Regions from separate parts of the Rhizobium sp. FG96 genome, predicted to be linked through region 2. Evidence: predicted binding sites of a transcription regulator. Region 2 holds the regulator's gene; the other holds the start of a gene.
The links. The regulator HrcA, encoded in region 2, represses chaperone genes, less so after heat shock. The targets are predictions, from matches to a motif close to GTTAGCACTCNCNNNNNGNGAGTGCTAAC.
Positions count from the first base shown of each region.

Region 1: the regulator HrcA is predicted to act here: its motif matches at 3,614-3,642, upstream of groES (co-chaperone GroES).

Region 1 covers NZ_JBMDIL010000012.1:137,915-144,923, forward strand. The annotation lists gene ACODR6_RS22875 (DUF6481 family protein) at 1-144, opposite strand, end outside; gene ACODR6_RS22880 (hypothetical protein) at 172-399, opposite strand; gene ACODR6_RS22885 (cold-shock protein) at 521-730, opposite strand; gene ACODR6_RS22890 (hypothetical protein) at 1,483-1,758, opposite strand; gene ACODR6_RS22895 (DUF982 domain-containing protein) at 1,771-2,070, opposite strand; gene ACODR6_RS22900 (Hsp20 family protein) at 2,144-2,617, opposite strand; partial or broken gene ACODR6_RS22905 (hypothetical protein) at 2,920-3,104, opposite strand; gene ACODR6_RS22910 (usg protein) at 3,241-3,513, opposite strand; gene groES (co-chaperone GroES) at 3,787-4,101, shown strand; gene groL (chaperonin GroEL) at 4,161-5,789, shown strand; gene ACODR6_RS22925 (LysR family transcriptional regulator) at 6,316-7,009, opposite strand, start outside.
Region 2 covers NZ_JBMDIL010000006.1:254,445-261,453, reverse strand. The annotation lists gene metK (methionine adenosyltransferase) at 1-175, shown strand, start outside; gene trmB (tRNA (guanosine(46)-N7)-methyltransferase TrmB) at 172-873, shown strand; gene ACODR6_RS14350 (BQ00720 family protein) at 905-1,162, opposite strand; gene ACODR6_RS14345 (Hsp20 family protein) at 1,211-1,636, opposite strand; gene ACODR6_RS14340 (nucleoside hydrolase) at 1,911-2,855, shown strand; gene grpE (nucleotide exchange factor GrpE) at 2,907-3,539, opposite strand; gene hrcA (heat-inducible transcriptional repressor HrcA) at 3,641-4,732, opposite strand; gene rph (ribonuclease PH) at 4,913-5,632, shown strand; gene ACODR6_RS14320 (VOC family protein) at 5,629-6,045, shown strand; gene rdgB (RdgB/HAM1 family non-canonical purine NTP pyrophosphatase) at 6,055-6,699, shown strand; gene hemW (radical SAM family heme chaperone HemW) at 6,709-7,009, shown strand, end outside.

The DNA of each region.
Region 1 (7,009 bases), on a different contig from region 2:
GACAGCCATTCGTTCGGCCTGCCTTTCGAGCTTGGAAGGTGCTGCCGCAGCCTGGGCTGCGCGATAGGCATTGAGAAGATCTGTCTTCGCGGCGGCGGATGCAGCCCGGCGATCGACGATGTCTGTATTCTTGGCGTTCTTCATTCTGGTCTCATGTCTCTTCGTAGAAAATCAGCGCGACTTCACACCTGCGGTGTTAACCGCGGTAGCCGCCATGCGCTCTTCAGACTCTTTGGCAAGACGGGCCTCTCTCAGCCTCTGCGTCTTTGCGTCCCTTGCCTGAGCGACGGCTTCCAGTTCCTCTGCCGCATGGTTCTTGGCGAAGAACTGGGCCTGCGTCTGCACGGCACTAAAGGCATTTTCAGCGCGCTGGCGGGACTTACTGTATGTTTCTGTCATTAGAACCTCGATCATCCGGCGCTCCGCCGAAAATAAAAAGGCCAGGCGTGACGCCCGGCCTCAACGAAACAGCTTCCGGCAGTGCCAGTACATCCGTGGTCAAAGGGAAGCATGTTTCAATTCACGCGGCCTGAAGATTGACGGCCGACATCTTGCCCGACTTCCTGTCGCGCTCCAGCTCGAAGCCGATCTTCTGGCCTTCGACCAGCTCGCGCATTCCCGCGCGCTCGACTGCCGAGATATGGACGAACGCGTCAGCGTCGCCATTGTCAGGCTGGATGAAGCCGAAGCCTTTGGTGGTGTTGAACCATTTTACGGTGCCAGTGGTCATGATAAACCCTTTCAAAGCATAGAGTGAAGAACTGCGAAGCCGATGCCGCGCAGGTGAAAACCGACTATTTTTGAAAGAAAAGTTCGCTTAGGGCGCGTTGCAAATCGCGCGGTGAACAAAGCTCGGCAAGCAAAAGATCGATGAACCAATAGATAGAGCAAGGAACGCATCGCGTCAACGTTTAGTTCTCGATTTAACTGCATTGCATCTTCAGATTGCATGCGTGGCAGCCATGCGAGCGGGCCGTGGCCGGGGGACAGTTCGTTTGAGCGTCCGCAATTCCGCTGGCTTGGCCTGGCCAAGTGATGCTCGACGGTTCAAGGTGTGACGGTACGGCGATGATGATCAAGCATGACCTTCATGCGGAAGACTTACCCAGGGCTTATTCGCCCGATCCAGTGGTGGCCCAATCGTCATCTGATCTTCAGACGCAAGCGGGCTTGAAAGGCCATCGCCGTATCGCGGCGCCTGAGACTGGCGCGGCTGGATCATGACAATGCGCCCCCCGGGATGTGTCCCGCAGGTTCGGCGCAACGCGATCGCAGAAGATACCGTCCCCTGCCGGCAGCAAACACAACATGTTCCGACCATCTCGGAGACACCCGGCTGGCGCAATGCCGCGCCAGCTGTTTTCGTATACCTTTGACGCTCTCACCGTGGCACGCCTTTCGCGACACGTGGCGATCTGGGCGTCGCAATGAGGGAATGAACCCTCTGTCAGCGGCTTGACGCGTTTCGCGGCTGACTGCACCTCATGATCCGTCCTGGCGGTCAAGTTCCTTGAGCGCTGACTGGATCTCGTCGATCGATACTGGTTCAGGCGTTCCGGGCAAGTGCCGGAGAGCCGGTTTCGAAACCACCGCGTAGAGATCTGAGGCCCAGGCCGCAAGGATGGTGCGCCTGTCATCGAGCGAAAGCGAGTGGGATCTTACGACATCCATCGGACGGGCGAGTTGCATGCCCTGCATCAATACTGCCGGTCCCATCGACACGACATTGTCGACTGCCTGCTGCAAGACTGTGTTCATCACGGCAACACCTCACTGAACATGCGGATCGCGATCGCCGCGCCTGCGCAATGCTGCAATCGCCGAGGCTTCGGGCGCCATCAGATCATGTTTCTCCGCAAATGCCGTGAACAGACCACGGGCGGTCTCGGCCTCGATCTCACCGCGAAGGACCGCTTGACACGCCTTCAGAGCAACGGAGTGAGCCGTATCTCTGAACGAGGCGGGCCACTCAGCAAGGTAGCGGTAAGCATCCATCGCGCCGCGTATTTCGGCGGGAAAGCCCAAGCCGACCAAGATCGTGATCGGCTGTCTAAACATATCGGGTTTCATTGTTCGTCTCCTTCCAAACCCTTTGCGTTGAGAGGCGCCACCGCGGTGGCGCCTGCTTTCCAAGCGGGCTTGATCACGCCGCCTTCTGCCCTTCGATCTGAGGGCGGCCGCGTGTGTTCGAAGCAGGTGAACTCTCGATTGCAATCTTGCGCGGTTTCAGCGCCTCCGGGATTTCTCGAACAAGATCAATCGACAATAGACCATTGCTCAAATCGGCGCCGTCCACCCTGACATGGTCAGCAAGCTCGAAACGATGCTCAAAGGATCGGCCGGAGATCCCGCGATGAAGGTAGGCTTCGCCAGAGCCTTCCTGCTTCTTGCCAGTCACCGTCAGGAGATTTGACTGGAAGGTGATATCGAGATCGCCGTCTGCAAAGGCGGCAACCGCAATCGAGATACGGTAGCTGTCATCGCCGGTCTTGACGATATCATAAGGTGGCCAATCGCTCGTCGAGCGGGCGCGCTGGGCGTTTTCAAGAAGATCGAAAAGCCGGTCAAAGCCGACGGTCGATCGGAACAACGGTGCGTAGTCGTAAGATGTTGCCATAGCCATATCCTCCTTGAAGCAACATGGGTACGGGAGCGCTCTAAGTGGCGCCCCTAGCAAGGCCAGCTCCGTTCCAGCAGCTGGCGCAAAACGATTTGGTTTCAAGATTTGCGGTTTCAAGACCGGCAAAAAAGAAAATTTGCGATTTAAGGTTCCGCATGAGATTGGCTCTTTCCCGGAATGCCCACCATCGGCAATTTATAGTTTCTGTGCGTGCGTCCCTGCGCCGCGGATGTGTCCGTCACGACCAATGTCAGAGAGCGTTGCGGCACTGAAGCGGCCTTGTGCGGATTGTTTTAAAGGATGGTAGCGTCGAGCGAGCCTTGCGCCGCATTGGCAAAACATCGACCTGATCGTTGCCCTGGCGTACGAGCCGCTCTTCACGCTGCTCGATGTGCGAGGGAAGCCAGGGCGCGTCAAGATGGCAGGCTTTGAGGCGTCACTGAGCATTCACCGCGGTGCCGATGGTCTCTGAACTGCCCACAAGAACCGAGGTTTGCCAGCAGGGACGCGCATTCCATACAGGATTTCAGGACGACCAAAGCCAAGCAACGACCGATCGCTAGCGGGCCCTGCAGTTGGGTCGCACACGAGCTAGAATGAGCAGCAAAGCTCTTTCAGGGTCAGTTTAGCTTGAACTCGCCATCAACGCGCCGCCATTCGTTTGGCCCGACCAGCCTCTGATGGCTGTAACGGACCGAATGCAGCGCTCCATCGAGCGATGCCTCCCAGAAATGAAGGAACCTGCGCATCACCGGAAAGTCGGGAGCCTGATCATAGTCTTGCCAGACGTAGGTCTGCAGGACGGACACAAAGTCGGGGATACGATAGAGGATGTGTGCGGTGGTTAGCCCGTAACCATTGAGCTGGCGGTCCAGATCCGATGAAAACTGCATAGCGAAGCTCCATTTTTCTGCGTGATCATGGTGGCGCAAAACGGCGCCGCGATCAACGCACCTCACCCATAATCCATATTTTATCGTTAGATTTCATTTTGTTAGCAGCCACGTGGGGTGAGTGCTAATTTTTTGTCGCCACCTACTTGAAATCAAAAAATCTCGAAAATAAATTTTTCGCGCGAACGCTCGGGTTGAGGTTCGCACCCGCCCTGACTGTCATCCGGTCCGGTCCGGGTTCAACGTCATTATTTTTGCTCAATGGAGGAAAACATGTCGTTCCGACCGCTTCATGATCGCATTCTCGTGCGCCGCATCGAGAGCCAGGAAAAAACCAAAGGCGGCATCATCATACCCGATACCGCCAAGGAAAAACCCCAAGAGGGCGAGGTTGTTGCCGTCGGCGGCGGCGCGCGCAATGACGCGGGCGAGGTTCAGGCGCTCGACGTCAAGGCGGGTGATCGCATCCTGTTTGGCAAATGGTCGGGTACCGAGATCAAGATCAACGGCGAAGACCTGCTGATCATGAAGGAAAGCGACGTTCTTGGCGTTATCGAGGCCGAGGTCGAACAGAAGAAAGCCGCCTGACCGCTGGCTGTCAGGCGAACGATATCAGTCAAAAAGCTGCCTATTGAAGGAGTGAAGACATGGCTGCGAAAGAAGTCAAATTCAATACCGATGCCCGTGAGCGCATGTTGCGTGGGGTCGATATTCTTGCCAACGCCGTCAAGGTGACGCTCGGCCCTAAAGGTCGCAATGTGGTTATCGACAAGTCCTACGGCGCCCCGCGCATTACCAAGGACGGCGTTTCGGTGGCCAAGGAAATCGAGCTCGAAGACAAGTTCGAGAACATGGGCGCACAGATGTTGCGCGAGGTGGCGTCGAAGACCAATGATCTGGCCGGCGACGGCACGACCACAGCAACAGTGCTTGCGCAGGCAATCGTCAAGGAAGGCGCCAAGGCTGTGGCGTCGGGTTTGAACCCGATGGATCTCAAGCGCGGCATCGATCTTGCCGTCGACGCCGTGGTCAAGGAGCTGAAGGTCAACGCCCGCAAAATCACCAGCAATTCCGAAATCGCTCAGGTCGGCACCATTTCTGCGAACGGCGACGCCGAGATCGGCCAGTACCTCGCCGAGGCGATGGAGAAAGTCGGCAATGAGGGCGTCATTACCGTCGAGGAGGCCAAGACCGCCGAGACCGAGCTCGAAGTGGTCGAAGGCATGCAGTTCGATCGCGGTTACCTCAGCCCGTATTTCGTCACCAATCAGGACAAGATGCGCGTCGAGCTGGAGGATCCCTATATCCTCATCCATGAGAAGAAGCTCTCGAATCTACAGGCTCTCCTGCCAGTCCTGGAAGCGGTCGTTCAGTCCGGCAAACCGTTGCTGATCATTGCCGAAGACGTCGAAGGCGAGGCACTTGCGACACTCGTCGTCAACAAGCTGCGTGGCGGGCTCAAAATTGCTGCCGTCAAGGCGCCAGGCTTTGGCGATCGCCGCAAGGCGATGCTTGAAGACATTGCCATCCTCACAGGCGGCACTGTCATTTCCGAAGACCTCGGCATCAAGCTTGAAAACGTCACGCTCGACATGCTCGGCCGAGCCAAGAAGGTGGCGATCGAGAAGGAAAACACGACCATCATCGATGGCGTCGGCTCGAAGTCCGAGATCGATGGCCGCGTCGCCCAGATCCGCGCGCAGATCGAGGAGACGACATCCGATTACGACCGCGAAAAGCTGCAGGAGCGCCTGGCAAAACTCGCGGGTGGCGTCGCTGTCATCCGTGTCGGAGGCTCGACGGAGGTCGAGGTGAAGGAAAAGAAGGACCGAGTGGACGATGCCTTACATGCAACGCGCGCGGCGGTCGAGGAAGGCATTCTGCCCGGCGGCGGCGTTGCGCTGCTGCGCGCGGCAAAGGCGCTTGAGGGTCTGCCCACGGCCAACGACGATCAGCGGGTCGGGATTGACATCGTTCGCCGGGCGATCGAGGCCCCCGTACGGCAGATAGCCGAAAACGCCGGTGCCGAAGGCTCGATCGTGGTTGGCAAGCTGCGTGAAAAGAACGAGCCGTCGTTCGGTTGGAACGCTCAAACCGGCGAATATGGCGACCTTTACGCGCAAGGTGTCATCGACCCCGCCAAGGTTGTTCGCACCGCACTCCAGGATGCGGCTTCGGTTGCAGGACTTCTGGTAACAACAGAAGCGATGATCGCTGAAAAGCCCAGAAAGGAAGCCGCGCCTGCTCTGCCCGCCGGTGGCGGCATGGATTTCTAGTCTCCAAAGGCCAGCCCGCCCCTTCCCAGGGGCGGGTACTAGCGAGCGGTTGTCATGATAGAACCGATTTCAAGAGACGATGCACGTCTATGCGCCGGGGTGGTCAGGGAGGTCGTCCGTGCAAAGGGCATCGCAAATGACCCGGGTGCCGTTGCAAAGCTAACGGTTGCCGTCGCCCGACTTTTCAACAAAGGACTTCGCGAGCGCGATCAGCTCATGGCTGCGGCCATGGAAGCAGACCAAGCTGTATAGGGCAAAGCTCCGAGCCGGCAGCGCTAGCCGCCGGCTCGGGCACTGGTGGTACCGCCTGTCCGGATCGATCCCGAACGGGTTTACGTCATGCCCATCTCCCCGAACCGGAAATCGGCGCGCTTCTTCCTCGTCGGATACGCCGGCGCGGACCAATGTTAAAGCCGCTCGGCGCAATAGCGATAGCCGGCTGGCTTCTGCGACCGAGACGAGCCGCGCATCGTTTTCGCCAATATGGTGGTCGCCGAGCTCCTGAAACGCTCTTTACCCTTGTCGATCAGCAGTCGATGTAAGCCGAAAGCGCTTCCGGTGATCCGTCCGGAAACGCTTCCCTCAGGTGATCGAGGAACGCTGAGACGCGCGCGCTAAGCAGTCGTCTCGAAGGATAAAGAGCCCAAAGCCTGATATCCGATCCTTGCACATCGCCCCATAACGAGAGCCTCCCAGCGGCAATATCGCCACTTACCAGCGAAATCGGCAGGCGGGCAGCACCCACGCCCATTCGCACAGCATCGCGCACATTCAACAAAGACGTCAGTCCAAGGATCGGCTCCGCACCTATCGTAAATGCCGAACCGTTGCGGTTCACGTGCCAAGTATCAGGCGGCCCCGGCGGGCCGCGCACGACCACAGGCACGTTGGTGCCTTCCGGTGGCGCTTGCAGCGACAACGGCGCGACGATGACAAGCCGGTCGCGAAGGAAGGCCCTGCCGACGAGGGCGTTGTCCGCGTCCGGGTTTACCCGAATGACCAGATCATAGCCCTCCTCAACCATGTCCACTGCCCGGTCTTCAGTCGTGACGTCGAGCCGCACATCGGGATATTGCAGCGCAAAACTCGATGCCAGCTTTCCCATCGCCATCTGGGAAAACAGCAACGGAGCGCTGATCCGCAGCCTCCCGCGCGGTCGCTCGCCCCCAGCTGCAATTGCCGACGCCGTCTCGTCCAATTCCATGAGAAGTGCCCCGGCA
Region 2 (7,009 bases):
CCTGTCGCCGACGGGCATCCGCCGCCACCTCGACCTCAACAAGCCGATCTACGCAAAGACCTCGGCTTACGGTCATTTCGGCCGCAAGGCCGGCCGTGACGGCTCGTTCTCCTGGGAGCGCACCGACCTCGTGAAGGGCCTCAAGGAAGCCATCAAGCTCAAGGCCGCAGCATGACGGATATGGAACGCCGCGGCCGCGCGACCGAAGCCTTCTTCGGTCGCCGCAAGGGAAAGGCTCTACGCGGACAGCAAGCGGAAAAGCTGAGTACTCTGCTCCCGGCATTCCTCATCGATATTTCAGCGGCTCCCCCCGAGCCGCTGAAAGGCCTTTGGCCGGTTCCGGTCGAAAAGTTGCGGCTGGAGATCGGCTTCGGTGGCGGCGAGCATTTGATCCACCGCGCCCAGGAACTGCCCTCCACCGGCTTTATCGGCGTCGAGCCCTTCATCAATTCCATGCAGAAGCTGCTTGCCAGCGTCGAGGACAAGGGCGCCAGAAACGTCCGCGTCTATAACGACGATGCGACGCAGCTGCTCGACTGGCTGCCGGATGGCTGCCTCGACCAGATCGACCTGCTCTATCCCGATCCCTGGCCCAAGCGGAAGCACTGGAAGCGCCGCTTCGTCTCGCAGACGAACCTCAAGCGTTTCCATCGCGTGCTGAAGCCGGGCGGACTGTTCTGCTTCGCTTCAGATATCGATACCTATGTGAACTGGACGCTGCTGAAATGCCGCAACCACGGCGGCTTCGACTGGCTGGCGAGCAATGCTGCGGATTGGCTGACGCCCTACGAGGGCTGGCCGAGCACACGCTACGAGGCCAAGGCACGGCGCGAAGGCCGTTCGTCCGCCTATCTGACTTTCAAGAAGATCTAAGCCAACAGGCAAGTGACATAAGCCCGCACGTTTAGTGCAGGCTTACCGTCTTGAGCTCGTCTTCAGCGGCCTTGAAGAAGGTGCTGGAGCGGTTGTCCGTGAGCAGGATCGGCGTGCCGTCAGCGCCGAAAAGGGCCCAGAGGTCGACGCCAGGGTCGATATCGGGCGCTTCGGGGAAGCACTTCGATACTTCTTCAGTACGCATTTTGCGGATATAGGCGACCTCGCCGTTGCCGATACCGGCAAGTTCGGACTTGGTCAGGTGAGAATTCGCTTCTTTCATCAACATTCCTGTACCTCCAAGAGAAGGGACCAACGGCGCAATCGAACCGTTGTCCTACTGTGAGACCGAAATGTTAATTTTCTTGACCATGCGTGCGGGCTCCGGGCGAATTAGATCGACGGAGAGAAGACCGTTCTTGAGGCCGGCGCCGAGAACCTGCATGCCATCGGCAAGCACGAAAGTGCGCTGGAACTGACGCGCGGCGATACCGCGATAAAGATATTCGCGCTCGCCCTGCTCGACCTGCCGGCCGCGGATGAGAAGCTGGTTTTCCTCGGTGGTGACATCGAGCTCATCCTCGCCGAAACCGGCGACGGCAAGGGTAATCCGCAGGCGCTCCGGCTGACCGTGATCGGCGGCAATACGCTCGATATTGTAGGGAGGATAACCGTCGCTCGCCTTGGAAATCCGCTCAAGCGTCTTTTCCATGGCATCGAAGCCCAGGAGCAGCGGGCTGGCGAAGGGAGTGATACGGCTCATGTTTTCAAGTCCTTGATGCAAGCGACCTTTCCGGACCTAAGCTAGCATCCGGGTCTTGCTAATATGGGAATTGGCGCGCGGTCGCGCAAGGTTTTGCGGCCGCCGGGCAAGGACCCGAAATTTTTAGGGTAAACGCCGGCTTCGTCCTTGCTTGACAAAGCGCATGCAGGCTCGCATCAAATCGTCACCCGCAAGGGCTGCGCCGATTTGCGACGCAATCATAAACAAATGGTGCCTGCCAAAACGACGTGCACCTGAGGAGGGACCGACGTATATGGCAAACCCCAGAAAGATCATCATCGATACCGATCCCGGCCAGGACGATGCCGCAGCGATCATGCTCGCCTTCGGCAGCCCGGAAGAGCTGGAAGTGCTCGGTATCACCACGGTCGCCGGCAACGTGCCGCTGTCCTATACCAGCCGCAACGCGCGCATCATCTGCGAGCTCTGCAAGCGCACCGACATCAAGGTCTTTGCCGGCGCCGACAAACCGATCGCCCGCAAGCTGGTCACCGCCGAGCACGTGCATGGCAAGACCGGCCTCGACGGCCCGACGCTGGCCGAGCCGACCATGCCGCTGCAGCCGCAGCATTCCGTCGACTTCATCATCGAGACGCTACGCCGCGAGCCTGAAGGCAGCGTGACGCTCTGCACGCTCGGGCCGCTGACCAACATCGGCCTCGCCTTCCAGAAGGCGCCAGATATCGTCGCGCGCGTCCGCGAACTGGTGATGATGGGCGGCGGCTTCTTCGAGGGCGGCAACATCACGCCGGCCGCCGAATTCAACATCTATGTCGACCCTGAAGCAGCCGACATCGTCTTCCGTTCGGGTGTGCCGATCGTGATGATGCCGCTCGACGTGACCCATCAGCTGCTGACCCGCAAGGACCGCGTCAAGCGCATGGCCGACCTCGGCACGGCGCCCGCCCAGGCAATGGTCGAGATGCTGGAATTCTTCGAGCGCTTCGACATCGAGAAATACGGTTCCGACGGCGGCCCGCTACACGATCCGACGGTTGTCGCCTATCTCCTGAAGCCGGAGCTATTCAAGGGCCGCGAGTGCAATGTCGAGATCGAGGTGAAGTCGGAGCTGACGGTTGGCATGACCGTCGTCGACTGGTGGCATGTGACCGACCGCAAGCGCAATGCAAAGGTGATGCGCTTCGTCGATGCCGACGGTTTCTTCGATCTTCTGATCGAGCGCTTCGCCCGCATCTGAGCGGCGGCAGACTGGAAAAGAAAAGGGCCGCTTCTCAGCGGCCCTTTTTCATTATGCGTCCTTCTGATCCAGATAGGAATTGGCAGCTTCCGCCTCGGGCTTCGGGCCGCCCTTGGCGACACCGACCATGGCCGGGCGCAGAACGCGCTCGCCGATCGTGAAGCCTGCCTGCACCACCTGGACGACGGTGTTGTTCGGGACTTCCGTGTTCGGAATTTCGAACATCGCCTGATGGAAATTCGGGTCGAACTTCTGGCCGACGGGATCGAGCTGGCGAACGCCATGGCGCTCGAGCGTCGAGAGCATGGAGCGCTCGGTCATCTCGACGCCTTCAATCAGCGTCGTCAGGCCGGCTTCGCCCGCAGCCTTGGCTTCGGCCGGGATCGAGTCCAGTGCGCGGCGCAGGTTGTCGGATACAGCCAGCATGTCGCGCGCGAAGGAGGCGACCGAGTAGGACTTGGCATCCTTCACGTCACGCTCGGTGCGGCGGCGCAGGTTGTCCATCTCCGCGGCGAGACGCAGGTAGCGGTCGCGCAGCTCGGCATTTTCGGCCTTCACGAGTTCCATCGGATCCGGCTGGGACGATGCCTCAGCGGCCGCTTCATTCTCGACGTTTGCGGCTGCGTCCGCAGCAGCGTCGGCCGCGGCAGCCTCAGGTCCGTTTTTCGTCGTTTCGTCAGTCATGACGGTCTCCGGGTAAAGGGTTCTTTCGGGATGCGCCCGATATCGAGCTTTGACCGCAAAAAATCAAGTCTGCGTGACAAAGAAGCGGAAAATCGGGCTTTTCAGAGGGCGCCACCGCGCGAAAGGCGGGAAATCAGCTGCGCGGTGTAATCGACCATCGGCACGATGCGCGAATAATTGAGCCGCGTCGGGCCGATGACGCCGACCGCGCCGACAATCCGGTCGTCGTCATCGCGGTAGGGAGCGACGATCAGCGAGGAGCCGGAAAGCGAGAAGAGCTTGTTTTCCGAGCCGATGAAGATGCGCACGCCCGGCCCGCTCTCAGCGAGGTTCAGGAGCTCGATAAGGCTGTCTTTCTTCTCGAGATCGTCGAAAAGCATGCGCAGGCGATCGAGATCGTCGGCACCGGCGAGCCCTTCCAGCAGGTTTGCGCGGCCACGGATGATGAGCTGCGCCGGCTTGCCCTCGTCAGGGCTGCCGGACCAGACGGCAATGCCGCGCTCGACAAGGTCCTGCGAGAGAGTGTCGAGTTCATGGCGAACATCGATCTTCAGCTTGTCGAGTTGCTTGCGCAGTTCCGGCAGCGTCTGGCCGGTCATGTGGGCATTGAGGAAGTTCGCAGCTTCCGTCAGCTGCGAGGACGTGACGCCCGCCGGCAACTCGATGATGCGGTTTTCGACCTGATCATGCTCGCCAACCAGCACCGCCAGAGCCTTTGTCGGCTCGAGGCGGATGAACTCGACATGCTTGAGGATGGGATCGCTCTTGGCGGTAATGACAAGCCCTGCGCCGCGCGAAATGCCCGAGAGCATCCGGCTCGCCTCGTTCATCATCGATTCCACCGGGTTGTCGCGGCTTTCGGCGCGCACCTGGCGATCGATGCTGGCGCGGTCCTCGGCAGAGAGATCACCGACCTGCATGAAGGCGTCGACGAAAAACCGCAGGCCCACCTGGGTCGGCAGGCGCCCGGCGCTGACATGCGGCGAATAGATCAGGCCGAGCTCTTCGAGATCGCTCATGACATTGCGGACGGAAGCCGGGGAAAGCGACATCGGCAGGATGCGCGACAGATTGCGCGAGCCGAGCGGCTCGCCATTCTCGAGATAGCCCTCGACGATCCTGCGGAAGATTTCCTTGGAACGCTCATCCAGCGCAGCAATGGCATCCGAAACCGGCGACGACCTGAAGGCCATGAATCCTAAAACACCCACGCTGATGAAACTCCGGAAAATATAGTCAATCTCGCGGGCGTGGCAAAAGGGAATTTGCAAATGGCCGCAGCCAATCGTAGAAGCGGGGCAGCATCAGAAACACGCATGACTACGCCCTGCCGCCGCCGCGGCCACGAGGCCTCATGCAGCAGGAGACAGAGAATGCGGCCGTCAGGCAGAAAAACCGACCAGATGCGCAAGGTCAGCTTCGAGCGCAACTTTTCCAAGCACGCCGAGGGCTCCTGTCTGGTGAAGTTTGGCGACACGCATGTGCTCTGCACCGCGAGCCTGGAAGAAAAGACGCCGCCGTGGCTGCGCAATACCGGCAAGGGCTGGGTCACCGCCGAATACGGCATGCTGCCGCGCGCCACCGGCGAGCGCATGAAGCGTGAGGCGGCTGCCGGCAAGCAGGGCGGACGCACGCAGGAAATCCAGCGCCTGATCGGCCGCTCGCTGCGCGCCGTCGTCGATCTCGCCGCACTCGGCGAACGTCAGATCACCATCGACTGCGATGTCATCCAGGCGGATGGCGGCACGCGCACGGCCTCGATCACCGGCGGCTGGATCGCGCTTTATGACTGCCTAAAGTGGATGGAAAGCCGCAACATGATCAAGGTTGACCGCGTCCTCAAGGACCATGTCGCCGCGATCTCCTGCGGTATCTTCGCAAACCAGCCGGTCATCGATCTCGATTACCTGGAAGATTCCTCGGCCGAGACCGACGCCAACTTCGTCATGACTGGCGCCGGCGGCATCGTCGAGATCCAGGGAACGGCTGAAGGCACGCCCTTCTCCGAAGCCGAATTCGCGTCGCTGATGGGCCTTGCCAAGAACGGTATCGCCGAACTCGTGGACCTGCAGAAGCAGGCGATCGCCGGGTGAACGACATGCTGGAAGGCATGCTGGAAACGGCGCTCTACGCAAAGGATCTCGATAAAGCCGAGGCTTTCTATGAAGGCGTTCTCGGCCTTGCCAAGATCACGCGTGCGGCGAATCGGCATGTCTTCTTTCGCTGCGGCCCGGGCGTGCTGCTGATCTTCAATCCGGACGAGACGGTAAAGCCACCGGCAGCCGATTCCCTGCAGGTTCCGCCGCATGGTACCGAGGGAGCCGGGCATGCCTGCTTTCGGGTCTCGGCTACGAATATCGACGCCATGGCTGCCAAGCTGCAGGCCGCCGGCATCGCCATCGAATCCGAAGTTCACTGGCCGAATGGCGGCCGCTCGATCTACTTCCGCGACCCTGCCGGCAACAGCCTAGAATGCGCCGAAGCCCGGATCTGGGGCATCGAATAGGAAAACAGAATGCGCAAACTCGATACCAAAACGATCGTTGTCGCCAGCCATAATGCCGGCAAGATCCGCGAAATCCAGGACCTGATCGGTCCCCTGGGCTTCACCGCCAAGTCGGCTGCCGAGCTCAATTTCATCGAACCGGATGAAACCGGCACGACCTTCGAAGAGAACGCCAGGATCAAGGCGCTTGCCTCCGCGCAGGCTGCCAATCTGCCGGCGCTGTCTGACGATTCCGGTCTGGTGGTCGATGCGCTCGGTGGCGATCCCGGCGTCTACACGGCCAACTGGGCCGAGACCGCCGATGGCACGCGCGACTTTGCGATGGCGATGGAGAAAGTCGAGAAGGCTCTCGAAAAGGCTGGAGCCGCCAAACCCGAGCAGCGCACGGCCCGGTTCGTCAGTGTTCTCTGCCTGGCCTGGCCCGATGGTCATACGGAGCTCTTCCGCGGCGAAGTGGAAGGCACGGTCGTCTGGCCGCCGCGCGGCACGCAGGGTTTCGGCTATGACCCGGTATTCCAGCCGCAGGGCTACGAAACCACCTTCGGCGAAATGAGCGCCGAACAGAAACACGGCTGGAAGCCCGGCGACGAGCAGGCGCTGTCGCATCGTGCGCGCGCCTTCAAAGTCTTTGTCGAAACCTGCCTGGAAGCGTAAGATCCGCCAGTGGATGATTTGAACAACCTGACTTCGCTGCGTGATGCCAAGCTTCTGCCGGATACGGGGGAGCCCGGTTTCGGCGTCTATGTGCACTGGCCCTTCTGCGCCGCGAAATGCCCCTATTGTGACTTCAACAGCCATGTCCGGCACCAGCCTGTCGATCAGGAGCGCTATGTTGCGGCCTTCCTGAAGGAGATGGCGACGATCCGGCAGTTGAGCGGACCGAAGACCGTCACCAGCGTCTTCCTCGGCGGCGGCACGCCGTCGCTGATGAAGCCTGAGACCGTCGATGCGATCTTGAACGGCA